2 regions of the Caballeronia sp. LZ029 genome follow, and region 2 is predicted to be linked to the other one. Evidence: predicted binding sites of a transcription regulator. Region 2 holds the regulator's gene; the other holds the start of a gene.
The links. The regulator FNR, encoded in region 2, switches genes on or off when oxygen is low (the NO sensors DNR and NnrR bind a similar motif). The targets are predictions, from matches to a motif close to TTGATNNNNATCAA.
Positions count from the first base shown of each region.

Region 1: the regulator FNR is predicted to act here: its motif matches at 3,442-3,455, upstream of cyoA (ubiquinol oxidase subunit II).

Region 1 covers NZ_JARUXO010000003.1:422,552-429,446, reverse strand. Annotated here, with positions in the region: gene cyoC (cytochrome o ubiquinol oxidase subunit III) at 1-427, opposite strand, end outside; gene cyoB (cytochrome o ubiquinol oxidase subunit I) at 427-2,436, opposite strand; gene cyoA (ubiquinol oxidase subunit II) at 2,440-3,324, opposite strand; gene QCE73_RS21290 (nitrate/nitrite transporter) at 3,768-5,018, shown strand; gene QCE73_RS21285 (NarK family nitrate/nitrite MFS transporter) at 5,021-6,409, shown strand; gene QCE73_RS21280 (nitrate reductase subunit alpha) at 6,553-6,895, shown strand, end outside.
Region 2 covers NZ_JARUXO010000003.1:23,786-30,680, reverse strand. Annotated here, with positions in the region: gene QCE73_RS19570 (MFS transporter) at 1-249, shown strand, start outside; gene QCE73_RS19565 (DUF1993 domain-containing protein) at 262-834, opposite strand; gene QCE73_RS19560 (pyrrolo-quinoline quinone) at 902-2,686, opposite strand; gene QCE73_RS19555 (hypothetical protein) at 2,969-3,229, shown strand; gene QCE73_RS19550 (hypothetical protein) at 3,294-3,524, shown strand; gene QCE73_RS19545 (PAS domain-containing sensor histidine kinase) at 3,571-4,665, shown strand; gene QCE73_RS19540 (response regulator transcription factor) at 4,743-5,390, shown strand; gene fnr (fumarate/nitrate reduction transcriptional regulator Fnr) at 5,552-6,286, shown strand; gene QCE73_RS19530 (DUF1488 domain-containing protein) at 6,262-6,567, opposite strand; gene QCE73_RS19525 (hypothetical protein) at 6,650-6,895, opposite strand, start outside.

The sequences.
Region 1 (6,895 bases), 400 kb from region 2:
GCGTGCCGACCAGCGTGAAGAACGACGACCAGAACGCGCTGCGTTGCGGACCCGCGCCTTCGGCGATCAGGTGCGCGAACTCGTGCACTTCCAGCCACAGGAAGCCCGCGCCCAGCACGAACGTGACGAAGAGCCACGCGAGCGCCGCGCCCGACTTCCGGCGCGTTGCCGAGATCATCGCGAAACCGAAGGTCAGGCTGCTCGTGAGAAGCAGCGCCGTTTCGTACGCGACGTCGGTCAGGTTGAACAGATCCTTGCCCGTGGGGCCGCCTGCTGTCTGCATCGCGTACATCGCGAAGGCCGCGAAGAGCGACGCGAACAGCACGCAGTCGGTCATCAGGTAGGCCCAGAAGCCGAACACCGAATGCGGTTGGTGCTCGTGCTCATGGTCGTGCGCGTGCTGCGCGGAAAGTGTCGATTGCGACATTACATTGCCTCCAGTTCGAGTTCGCGCTCCGTAGCGGACTTCTTAGGCGACTTCGGCGGACGATTGCGCTCTTCGGTCGACTTCACGGTCGCAGCCGGGATGATGAAGCCGGCGTTCTCACGGAAGCTGTAGCCGATCACCGTCGCGGCGATGCCGACGAGACCCGCGACCGCCAGCCACCAGATGTGCCAGATCGCGGCGAAGCCGAATGCGAGCGCGAACAGACCGATCACGAGACCCGCGCTCGTATTCGACGGCATGTGGATGTCGCGGTACGGACGCGCATCGATGCGGCCGTGTTCCTTGGCATCGGCGAAATCGTCGAGTGCACGCACGGCCGGGATATTCGCGAAGTTGTAGACGGGCGGCGGCGAGCTCATCGTCCATTCGAGCGTGCGGCCGTTCCACGGATCGCCGCTGATGTCGCGATACGCGGGCTGATTGCGGCGGATGATGCTCACGACGATTTGCAGGACCTGGAACACGACGCCCAGCGCGATGATGCCCACGCCGACAGCGGCCACGATGAAGAAGGGCTGCCATGCCGGGTTGTCGTAGTGATTCAGGCGGCGCGTCGCACCCATGAAGCCGAGAATGTAGATCGGCACGAACGCGACGAAGAAGCCCACAAACCAGCAGATAAACGCGTTGCGGCCGAGCTTTTCGTCGAGCTTGAAGCCGAACACCTTCGGCCACCAGTACTGCACGCCCGCGAAGTAACCGAACACCACGCCGCCGATGATCGCGTTATGGAAGTGCGCGATCAGGAAGAGCGAGTTGTGCAGCACGAAGTCCGCGCCCGGGATGGCCAGCATCACGCCGGTCATGCCGCCGAGCGTGAAGGTGATGACGAAGCCGATGGTCCACAGCACGGGCGTCGTGAACTGCACGCGACCGCGATACATCGTGAAGAGCCAGTTGAAGATCTTCACGCCGGTCGGGATGGAAATGATCATCGTCATAATGCCGAAGAAGGCATTGACGTTCGCGCCCGAGCCCATCGTGAAGAAGTGATGCAGCCACACGAGGAACGACAGCACCATGATGCAGCACGTCGCCCAGACCATCGTCTTGTAGCCGAACAGCGGCTTCTTCGAGAACGTCGCCACCACCTCCGAATAGATGCCGAACGCGGGCAGAACCAGGATATAGACCTCGGGGTGACCCCAGGCCCAGATCAGGTTCAGGTAGACCATCGGGTTGCCGCCGCCGTCGTTCGTGAAGAAGTGCATGCCCATGTAGCGGTCCAGCGCCAGCAGCGCGAGCGCCACGGTCAGGATCGGGAATGTGGCCATGATCAGCACGTTCGAGCAGAACGCCGTCCACGTGAAGACGGGCAGCTTCATCCACGTCATGCCGGGCGCGCGCATCTTCACGATCGTGACGAAGAAGTTTACCGCCGTCAGCAGCGTGCCGACGCCGGACAACTGCAACGCCCAGATGTAGTAGTCCACGCCGACGCCCGGACTGAACTGCGTCTCGGAGAGCGGCGGATACGCGAGCCAGCCCGTCGAGGAGAACTCGCCGATGAAGAGCGACAGGTTGATCAGGATCGCGGCCACGGCCGTCATCCAGAACGACAGCGAGTTGATGAACGGGAACGCCACGTCACGCGCGCCGATCTGCAGGGGCACGACGAGGTTGAAGAACGCAACCAGCAGCGCCATGGCCATGAAGAAGATCATGATGGTGCCGTGGGCCGAGAAAATCTGGTCGAAGTGATGCGCCGGCAGATACCCCGGCGAATCGAGCGCGATGGCCTGTTGCAGGCGCATCATGACGGCGTCGGCGAAGCCGCGCACGAGCATCAGCCCGGCGACGACGAGATACATGACGCCGATGCGCTTGTGATCGACCGAAGTCAGATACTCGCGCCAGAGCCAGCCCCATTTGCCGAGTTTGGTGAGAAGGGCGACCGTACCGAGTGCGAGGATCGCCATGAAGACGGTCGCCCCCATGATGATGGGCTCGTGGTACGGGATCGCCTCAAGCGTTAATTTGCCGAACATGGCTTACCCCTTTGTTACACAATTTGCGCCTACGACCGAGTTGCCGTAGTTGTACTTCGCGACGATGTTGCTGAAGAGCTTCGGATCGACGGTCGAGAAGTAGCGCACGGCAACCTTCTCGCTCGGGCGCGCGACGCCGGTGTAGACGTCCATGCTCAATGCCTCGGGCGCGTTTCTGACTTGCTTGAGCCACGCGTCGAAGTCGGCGTTGGACATGGCCAGCGCGCGGAACTTCATGTCGGAGAAGCCCTTGCCGCTGTAGTTCGCCGAAATGCCCGCGTAGTCGCCCGCGTGATCGGTCAGGAGATGCAGCTTCGTCTGCATGCCGGCCATCGCGTAGATCTGGCCGCCGAGTTCCGGGATGAAGAACGAGTTCATCACCGAATCCGACGTGATGCGGAAGTTCACCGGCGTGCCCACCGGAAACGCGAGCTGATTCACCGACGCCACGCCCAGATCCGGATAGATGAACAGCCACTTCCAGTCGAGCGCCACGACTTCGACGTTGATCGGCTTGACGCTGGATTCCAGCGGCTTGTACGGATCGAGCTCGTGCGTGGACTTCCACGTGAGGATGCCGAGGTACAGGATGATGATCGCGGGGATGATCCAGACCACGACTTCGATGGCCGTGGAGTGCGCCCACTTCGGCGCGTAGGTGGCGTTCTTGTTGGACGCCCGATAGCGCCATGCGATGAACAGGGTGAGCAGAATCACCGGAACGACGACCAGAAGCATGGTGTAAGTCGCGGTGGCGATCAGCGAGGATTCCGCTGCGCCGATCACGCCTTTCGAGTCCAAAACCTCCAGCTTGCATCCCGAAAGACCGACACTGGCTATCAGCCCCGATAACAATGGCACTGCTAAACGTTGGGTATTTTCATTCATTGCATTCGCTGGTTTCTATGATCGAAGCGTCCCGGGAAGAACGCCACTGCACGGCTCTGCGCCGCGTCAGGATCATGCCACGCGCGATTTATCGCGATGGCGCGAATGTTTGGAAAATTGTTTCAGATCAAGCTGATGCGACAGGGTGTCGCGCGCGATATCACTCTTCCGGAGTGATCCGAAAGGGTAGGAGAGTCTACAACGAATGGTTGACGTCGCGGGTGTCATAAAACGTGGCTGGGTGCGGGTCCATCCGCCTCACGAGACGCCGGTCGCTGCATCGCGCTGGCTTCGCAAACGACTTGAAACGCGAACCCGCTAACCCATCCGAACTACGCCGCACTGACTAGCGGCACGACGTCGCCGCATCCGCATGACGGATAGGCGTCTCGCGCGACGTTCCTTACCCTTGTCGATAAAGCAGCAACGACAAGGGAAGGACGATGAGCGTCGTCGACACACACTTCGAATCCAAAGCATCGGCCGACACGCGCGCCTGGCGTGTGGTCGGCGCCAGCACGTTCGCATTCACGATCTGCTTCGCGGTCTGGATGGTCTTCGCGATCCTCGGCATTCCCCTCAAGAAGCAGTTGCATCTCACCGATACCGAGTTCGGCCTCATCGCCGCGACGCCCGTGCTCACGGGCTCGCTGTTGCGCGTGCCGCTCGGCATCCGGACCGACCGCTTCGGCGGCCGCCCCGTGTTCTTCTGCACGATGGTCGCCACCGTCATACCGATCTGGCTGATCGGCTACGCCACCGAACTCTGGCAATTCCTCGTGCTCGGCTTGCTCGTCGGTATCGCGGGAGCATCGTTTTCCGTGGGCACGCCGTATGTCGCGCGCTGGTTCCCGAAGTCGCGTCAGGGTCTCGCGATGGGCATCGTCGGCGCGGGCAACTCGGGCGCCGCGCTCACCAAGTTCGTCGCGCCCGTGCTGATTCTCGCGGCGGGCACGTGGACGATCGTGCCGAAGGTCTATTCCATCGCGATGCTCGTCACCGCGCTGATCTTCTGGTTCGTGTCGACGTCGAACCCCGCGCATCGCAGCGCCGGCGCGCCCGGCCTTGCCGCGCAGATGGCCGTGCTGAAAGACCGTCGCGTGCTGCGTTACGCGCAGTACTACTCGGTCGTGTTCGGCGGCTATGTCGGGCTCGCACTGTGGATGCCGCAGTACTACGTGAATCAGTACGGCTTCGGCATCGAACATGCCGCGTTCCTCGCCGCCTGCTTCTCGCTTCCGGGCGGCATGCTGCGCGCGCTCGGCGGCTGGATGTCCGACCGCTTCGGCGCGTATCGCACCACATGGATCGTCATGTGGATCGCGCTCGCGTGCTTCTTCCTGCTGAGCTATCCGGTGACGGACTTCGTCGTCCAAGCGAAGGACGGTCCACGCACGTTCCACATCGAGACGGGACCGGTCGCCTACACCGCGCTGATGTTCGTCGTCGGCGTTGCGATGGCGGTCGGCAAGGCGTCGGTGTTCAAGTTCGTCTCGGATGAGTTCTCCGCGAACATCGGCGCGGTGTCGGGCGTCGTCGGACTCGCGGGCGGTCTCGCCGGCTTCCTGTTGCCGATTCTTTTCGGCGCGCTCGTCGATCTCACCGGCGTGCGCACCACCTGTTTCATGCTGATGTTCGGCGCGACCGCCGTCAGTCTCATCTGCATGCACTTCACGTTTCAATCCAAACACTAGTCATGTCATCAAGATACCTGCTCACCCGATGGGAGCCCGAGAACGCCGCCTTCTGGCGCGAAACGGGAGAATCGGTTGCCCGCCGCAACCTCTGGATTTCGATTCCCGCACTGGCGCTGGCCTTTACGGTGTGGTCGCTGTGGAGCGTGGTGGTCGTCAGTCTCGACAAAGGCGGCTTTCACTTCACGAAGGACCAGTTGTTCTGGCTCACCGCGTTGCCCGCGCTATCGGGCGCGACGCTGCGCATCTTCTATTCGTTCCTCGTGCCGATCTTCGGCGGCCGGCGTTTCACGGCGTTCTCGACGGCAAGTCTCCTGATTCCGGCGATCGGCATGGGCGTCGCGCTGCGCGACCCCTCGACCAGCTATTCGATGCTGCTCGTGCTCGCGCTTTTGTGCGGCCTCGGCGGCGCGAACTTCAGTTCGTCGATGGCGAACATCAGCTTCTTCTTTCCCAAAGCGAAGAAGGGTTTCGCGACCGGCATGAACGCGGGCATCGGCAATCTCGGTGTGTCGGTCGTGCAGTTCGTGACGCCTCTCGTCATTTCCGCAAGCGTGTTCGGCTCGCTCGCCGGCGAGACCCAGACCTATGTGTTGAACGGCGTCGAGCACAGCATCTGGCTGCAGAACGCGGGTTTCATCTGGGTGCCGTTCATCGTGATCTCAGCGTTCGCGGCGTGGTTCGGGATGAACGATATCGCGGACGCGAAGGCATCGTTCGCGGAACAGGCCGTCATTTTCAGGCGCAAGCACAACTGGCTCATGTGTCTGCTCTATATCGGCACGTTCGGCTCCTTCATCGGCTTCTCGGCGGGCCTCGCGCTGCTGACGAAAGCCGAGTTTCCGTCGATCAACCCGACGGCCTACGCGTTTCTCGGGCCGCTCGCGGGCGCGTTGACGCGTCCTGTCGGCGGCTGGATCTCCGACCGCCTCGGCGGCGCGCGCGTCACATTGTGGACCTTCATCGCGATGATCGCGGCGGTGTTCGGCGTGATGGCGTTTCTCCCGCACGACGGTTCGGACGGCAGCTTCGCGGGCTTCCTCGCCATGTTCATCGCACTGTTCGCGCTGACGGGAATCGGCAACGGCTCGACGTTCCGCATGATCCCCGTGATCTTTCTCACGCAGAAGCAGCGCGAAGCCGAAGGCAAGACCGACGCGATCAGGAAGCAGGCGCTGCACGAAGCGGGCAAGGAATCGGCCGCGGTGCTGGGATTCGCGGGCGCGATCGGCGCGTATGGCGGCTTCTTCATCCCGCGCAGCTTCGGCACGTCGATGAGCATGACCGGCTCGCCCGCCGCCGCGCTCTGGTGCTTCATCGCGTTCTACGCGGTGTGCGCGGTGGTCACCTGGGTCTGCTATGCGCGCCGCAACGCGGACATGCCGTGCTGAGCTAGTCCGAAAGGCGTAGACGCGCTAGTCCTCATGACGCGCATCGATCGCTCCTTTCGGGGAATGGGCGCGCGGGCATCGCGTCTCTACACTCGAATCAATGTATTCGTGGCGGCGCATGGCCGCTACGCACGGAGAAACGGATGAGTCACTTTCTGGATCGGCTGAAGTTCATGTCGCGCGTCAAGTCCACGTTTGCGAACGGACATGGCGCGGTCGTGAACGAAGACCGCAAGTGGGAAAACGCCTACCGCAGCCGCTGGCAGCACGACAAGATCGTGCGCTCCACGCACGGCGTGAACTGCACGGGATCCTGCTCATGGAAGGTCTATGTCAAGAACGGTCTGATCACGTGGGAAACGCAGCAGACGGACTATCCGCGCACGCGTCCCGATCTGCCGAATCACGAACCGCGCGGCTGTCCGCGTGGCGCATCGTATAGCTGGTACGTGTATTCCGCGCAGCGCGTGAAGCATCCGATGATTC
Region 2 (6,895 bases):
TTCCCGCAATCGCGCCTGTCGGGCAGTGCGCTCGCGGGCGGTCTCGGGCTCGTCAATTCGTGCGGCCTCTTGGGCGGTTTCGTCGGACCGACGGTGATGGGCATCATCGAGCAGACGACCGGCCGCGCGATGAACGGGCTCGTGTGTCTCGCGATCGCGCTCTTGTTCGCCGCGGTGTGCAGCACGCGCCTGCGTCACGGCAACGAGGATTGCGCCGACGACAAACGCGGCGTGATGTCGAACGCGTAATACGCCGACGCTTCAACCTTGCGGCAAGGTGCCGGGCCGGATATACGCGAACATGTGCGCTACGTAATCCGGCTTGCCGAGCGGCACGCCGTGATTGCGCAGGATCGCGTACGCGGTCACGGCGTGAAAGTAAAACTGCGGCAAGCACCAGTCGCGTGCGTATTGCTCGCCGGTCATATCGAACACGATGCCGTTGGGCAGATCGAGCGCGATCTGCGCATCGGCTCCGGCATCGAGGGCATCGGGCGCAAGGCCCGAAAGAAACGCGATCGCCTCCGCGATGCGCGCCTGCGCGTCGGCGAACGAGCCGGGCTGCTCGTTCGACTTCCATCCTTCTTCACGCACATTGCGCAAGGTCGGCGGCACGACTTCTCCGCGCAATCGATACGCCGGTTCCTGCGCCTGAAAGCACACGAAGCGCACTTGCGCCGCGAGCGGATACATATCGGGCGCGAGACGCAGGGTCACGAGCGCATCGGTATTCGCGTCCTTTTCCTGCTGATGCGCGGCGGCCTTGTCGAGCCATGTCGACAGATTCTTCAGCGTCTGCACGAAGGTCGGAACGAGAAGACGGGTCAGTTGCATGAAAACGCTCCACGGGTTGAAGTTCCGCGATCTTATCCCGATGCGGAACCTCCTCGCGCGGAACGCTTCACAGCAAGCCGAATACGACGACGCCCGTTTTCGTGCCCACATACACCTTGCCGTTCGCGATGGTCGGCGAGATGAACTTGTTGTTGCCGAACTGATCGCGGGTGCCCGCCTGATTGCTGTTGTAGAGCTCGGTCGCGAGATTGCCCGCGTTGTACGCATGAAGCACGGCGGTGGGCGTGGTGTTCTCGACGCCCCATACGATGCCGTTCGTGTTGCCGTTCGCGGAGATGACGGGCGCGAGGCCGGGGAAATTCCAGTTGCCCGCCGGGCTCGTGGTCTGACTCGACGCGACCGTCGCCACCACCGCGTTCACGACCGGCAGCGCCTTGAGGTGATCGCCTGCCGGACCGATATAAATCGTATTGTTGTAAAACGCGGGCGCGGTGAACACGGGGCCGGTGATCGTCGAATACAGCGGCTGATAGATGTGATCGGCGTTCGAATCGAACTTGCCCATCGAGTCTCGATTCACGACGTAGAGCACGCGCGTCTTGCCGCCGCCTATCGCGAGATGCTGCACGTTGCCGTTGATATCGGTGACATCGGGCAGGACCAGCACGCCGCCCGAGCCGAGATCGAGGTCCGCGTTCGATTCCGCGATGGTATCCGACGGCTCGAAATAATCGCTCACCTGAAGCGCCAGCGTCGGGGTCGGCGTGACCTTCAGGAAGCCGTTGCCGAAGTCGTTCTTGTTGGGCATCTCCTGCGCGTTGGTGGTCGGATCGAAGGTGCCGTTGCCGTCGAGGAAATAGATCGACGTGCCATCCGATGCGAGGCCCGCGCCGCCCATCCAGATGCCGCCCATCTGGCCGTTCGGCGTCACGTTGACGATGCCTGTCTGCTTGAGCGTATCCGCGCTGTAGCCGATGACCCAGCCGGTGTACGGCAAGGCGTCGCAATGCGAGCTCCATGCCGTATAGACGACGCCGTTCATGAGCAGCAGCGACGCGCGCTCGATGTACTGACCGGGCGTGAAGGGCACGACGCCGTTCACGCTGCCCGATCCGGTGCCGGGATACGAACCGGTGATTTCGGTCGGGCCGCCGAAGAGCTCGACGCCTGTCGCGATGTCGATTGCGTGAATGCGCTGGTGATACGCGCCGCCGCTGTCCTTCGACATGCCGACGACATACATCGCGCCATTCGGCCCACGCGTGCGATCGATGACGGGCGTCGCCGTGATGCCGATGGTCGGCGTGGTCTGGTCGCAGCCGTGATCGTCGCTCGGAACTTCACCCGCGAGCAGCGTGGAGACGTGCCAGAGCACGGTGCCCGTGTCGGCATCGAACGCGTAGATGCTTGCGTTCTCCGTTTCGACATACAGCACGTTATGCGTGCCGCCCGCGATCGGCACGTTGCCGAGAAAGAGCGGCTGGGCATCGACGGCGCCATCGACGGTATAGACGCCGAGCTTGCCGAATGTCGAGCTGTTGACGTTGGCCAGCGTGAGTTTGGTTTCGGCGAGCTGCTGCGCGGTGCGGCGGATGTCGTTGTGATACGTGGTGACGTCCATCGGCGTCGATGCGGACGGCCGGGTCGTCGCGGGCGTGCTCGCGCCGGACGGTGCGCTCGCGCCGCTTGCCGGCGATGCCGACGATGCGGGTGACGCCGACGATGCCGGCGATACCGGCGTCGCGGGACTCGACGCCGCGGCCGGCGATGATGCCGACGCCGCGCCTCCGGAAGTCGCGGACGGATCGGAGCTGGAACTGCCTCCGCTGCATCCGCCGATGATCGCTGCAATGGCAACTGCGGTCACGCCAACCGATAAATGCCCTTTCATCTGCGGATCTCCGTTTCGGGACGAGCGGCCGGTCCCCGGTGCTCGCGATTATTGTCTGCGGCGGCTTAATACGGGAAAAGATCGTCGGGGGACGGCTATGATTTGGCGGACCAGTCGGTTTCGCTCGGCGCGCCCTTCCCTCTGAGTTAAGCACACGCCGGAGAAAAGTAAAAAAGCTTAAATCGGATAAGCCGACAAAAATTGAACGGTTAGGCTTATTGCTTACGGAATGAAGGGCATCACAAGTGCCGCTTCATCGAAAACATAGAACCTGAGAGAACGATGACCCAATCAGAAAATGTCATCTACAAAGGCCATGTGCTGAGCGCGACCGCCGTGCTGGAGCAGGACCGCTATGCGGCGATGCTCATCGTCCGGGAGCCGGACGGCACGCGCCGCTCGAGCGGCATGCTCGGCGAATTCGCCAGCGCGACCGGCGCGGTCCGCTACGCGTTTGCATATGGCATGGCCGAAATCGATCACCGGCAGTCCATGCAGCACCCGCGCCATTCGAGCGGCGCCCGCGTTGACCAGCACGCCTGATCCCGGGCGCACTTCGCGGCACGCACGCCGCCCGCGCCTCCGACCATTCCGACAAGTCAAACCTATGATCATCTATCATCGGGGAGCGGCCTTTCAGCCCTCCGCCACTCGTGTGGGCAATGCGTTCGTCGCGACCGCATCGATTCTGGAAGAGGACGGCCACGCCACCTCGCTCGGCAATCTCGGCGCGTTCGCAAGCAAGGATGGCGCGCTCGGTTTCGCGGTGCGCTGCGCGACCGCCTTTCTCGACGGCGACGAACTGCCCATGCCGCCTTTCCGGCTGACTACGCAATAGCATTGCAACGCGTCGCACGTTGCCTGCGCGCCTGCCCCTTGCAACGATGACGAACGCACCCGCGACCGAACCCGACGATCCCCGCGCGCCGCTCTCGCCCTCGCTGCAGACGGATGCGTCGTTCCGGCTTCTCGTTGAGGCCGTCGAAGACTATGCGATCTTCCTGCTCGACGCGCACGGCAACGTCGCGACATGGAACAACGGCGCAAAAAGGATCAAGGGCTATGACGCGCGGGAAATCGTCGGCCGTCATTTTTCCGTCTTCTATCCGCCCGAGGACATCGCGGCAGGCAAACCGCAAAGCGAACTCGCGATAGCGGCGCAGGCCGGGCGCGTCGAGGACGAAGGCTGGCGCATTCGCAAGGATGCGAGCCGCTTCTGGGCGAATGTCGTCATCACCGGGCTGCACGACGCGCACGGCAATCTGCTCGGCTTCGCCAAGGTCACGCGCGACATGACCGACCGCTTGCGGCTCACCGAACTGCAACACGCGCGCGAACTCTCCGCGCACGTGCAGAGCGCGCTCGAAAACGAGCGCGCGTCGATCGCCCGCGAACTGCACGACGATCTCGGCCAGCAACTCGCCGCGCTGAAGATGCAGATCTCCCTTCTCGACACCGGCGCGCACGATGCGCATATCGCGAAGCAATCGCTCGCGCAGATCGACACGATCATCGGATCGGTGCGGCGCATCGCGGCAGGCCTGCGCCCGCCCGTGCTCGACGACCTCGGTCTCTTCGCCGCCATCGACTGGCTCGCCTGCGACTTTCGCCGCCGCTACGATCTGACGATTCTTCTGGATCTCGAAGGCGAGGAAGACGGATTCGACACGACCGCCTCCACCTCGGTCTTCCGGCTGGTTCAGGAAGCGCTCACGAACATCGTGCGCCATGCGCGGGCCAGCGAGGCGCGCATCGCGATCGTCTGCACGCAGTCGCGCTGCACGCTGACCATAGAAGACGACGGTTGCGGCGCCGATGTCACGCGCGGCCGCGCCGCCGGCGCGTTCGGCCTGCTCGGCATGGGCGAGCGCGTGCGTCAACTGGGCGGCGTCATCGCGTTTCGCAGCGCGCCCGGCGAAGGCTTTCGCATTCGCGTGGAGATTCCGCTCGGGTATCGCGCCGCCGACGGCCTCCCTTGACTTGAGTCAAGCGCTACGAGGCTGTCGTCGGTAAACTCGAACTCCGCGCGAGTCGATCGACAAAAGGAATCGCATCGATGACGATAAGAGTGCTGATTGCCGATGACCATGCACTCGTGCGCGACGGCCTGCGCCACATTCTCGCGAACGCACACGGCTTCGAGGTCGCCGGCGAAGCGAGCGACGGACCCGCCACCCTCGCGCTCGCACGCGCGACCGATGCCGACGTCCTCGTGCTCGATCTCTCGATGCCGGGGCGCGGCGGCCTCGACCTGCTCAAGCAGATCAAGGACGAAAAGCCCGACATGCGCATTCTCGTGCTCACCATGCACGCCGAACAGCAATACGCCGCGCGCGCCTTCAAGGCGGGGGCGTCGGGATACATCACCAAGGAAAGCGCGAGCGCGGAACTGGTCGCGGCGGTCGGCAAGGTCGCGTCGGGCGGCGTCTACGTGAGCCTCGCGATGGCCGAACGCTTCGCGCAGAGCCTCAGCGAACCCGCCGACGCGCTGCCGCATCAGCGCCTGTCGAACCGCGAGTTCGAGGTGTTCCGGCGGCTGTGCGCGGGCGAATCGATCAGCGATATCGGCGAGGCGCTGTGCGTGAGCGCGAAGACCGTCAGCACCTACAAGGCGCGCATCCTCGACAAGATGCGCATGCCGCACGAAGCCGCGCTCGTGCGCTACGCCATGCGCCATCAACTTTTCGACGACGACGGCGCCTGATCCCGATCGACGCCTGTCAGCCTTTCCCTACACGGCTTCCCGAACGCCTACAGCACGATCCGCCTGCGCCGATTTATTTTCGAGATGAAGCGCTCAATAATTCGATGCGTGGCATTCAGGATCGCGCATCGATGCGCGATCCGCCCGACAGGAGGCGCAGCATGATTCCCGCGAGCGCAGACACGCTCGGCGCGCGAGCCGACGCAAAGCGCACGACCACACGCTGTTCGACATGCTCGATGCAGCGCATCTGCATGCCGTCCGATCTATCGCCGGTCGAATACGAACGCCTCGACGCGATCATCTGCTCGACGCGTTCCGTGCGTCGCGGCGAAACGCTCTTCCGTTGCAGCGATCCGTTCCAGAGTCTCTACGCGGTGCGCAGCGGCTGCTTCAAGACCGTCGTCATGCACCGAGAAGGCCACGAGCAGGTCACGGGTTTTCATCTGCCGGGCGATGCGCTCGGGCTCGACGGCGTGAGCGCCGATCGTCACACGTGCGATGCGATCGCGCTGGAAGACAGCGTCGTCTGCATCATTCCGTTCGACCTGCTCGAATTGCTGTGCCGCGAAGTCAGGGCGCTCCAGCATCACGTACATCGCGTGATGTGCGGTGAAATCGTGCGCGAATCCAACCTCATGATGATGCTCGGCACGATGACGGCGGAGCAGCGCGTCGCGGCGTTCCTGCTCAATCTCTCGACGCGCATGAAAGCGCGCGGCTATTCGCCGGCGCAGTTCGTCCTGCGCATGACGCGCGAGGAAATCGGCAGCTATCTCGGCCTGAAGATCGAAACCGTCAGCCGCATGTTCTCCAGGCTGCAGAAAGCGGGCGTGATCGATGCGCGTGGCCGCGACGTGCGGATTCTCGATCAGGCCCGGCTGGAAGAAGTCTGAGCGCGCGCCTGGCGGAAGCGGAAAAATCCGCTGCGCAGCATGACCGATGTACCGCCGACGCGGCTCAGCACATGCTCGGCGGCCCCTTCGATCGACGAGCGATGGCTCTCGAAAGCCTGCTGTAAATCTTCCTCCCGCCACGACGCCGCGCCGAAGTGATCTTCCAGCGCCTCGGCGGAAATGGTGCACGCGATGCGCTCGCCATCGGCGAAGGCGGCGAACGTGAGTGAAGGGACATCGCCCTGATAGACGGGCGGCTGGCTGGGAAAGGTGATGTTCATGCCGATACCTCGCAATGGTTTCGACCTGCGGCGCATATCCACTGAGTCTCTGCCATGAAATCGCGCTGCGTATTGATCTGGATCAATACCGCTCGCGCAGGATCCGCACGGCGTCGTCGAAGGCGTGATGCATCGCCACGGTCGGGTCGGCGTCGGCATGGCGTTGCACCGTGACCTGCTCGGCGTCGCACGTGAGGAGCACGAGTTGCGCGTCGTAAACGGGTTGCCCTGACGGGTCGGGACAGGCCTTGATCGTGAGGCGGCAATCGACGATATCCGTCGCGACGCCCGCAAGCCGCACGAGTTCGACGCCCGCTTCCCGTTCGAT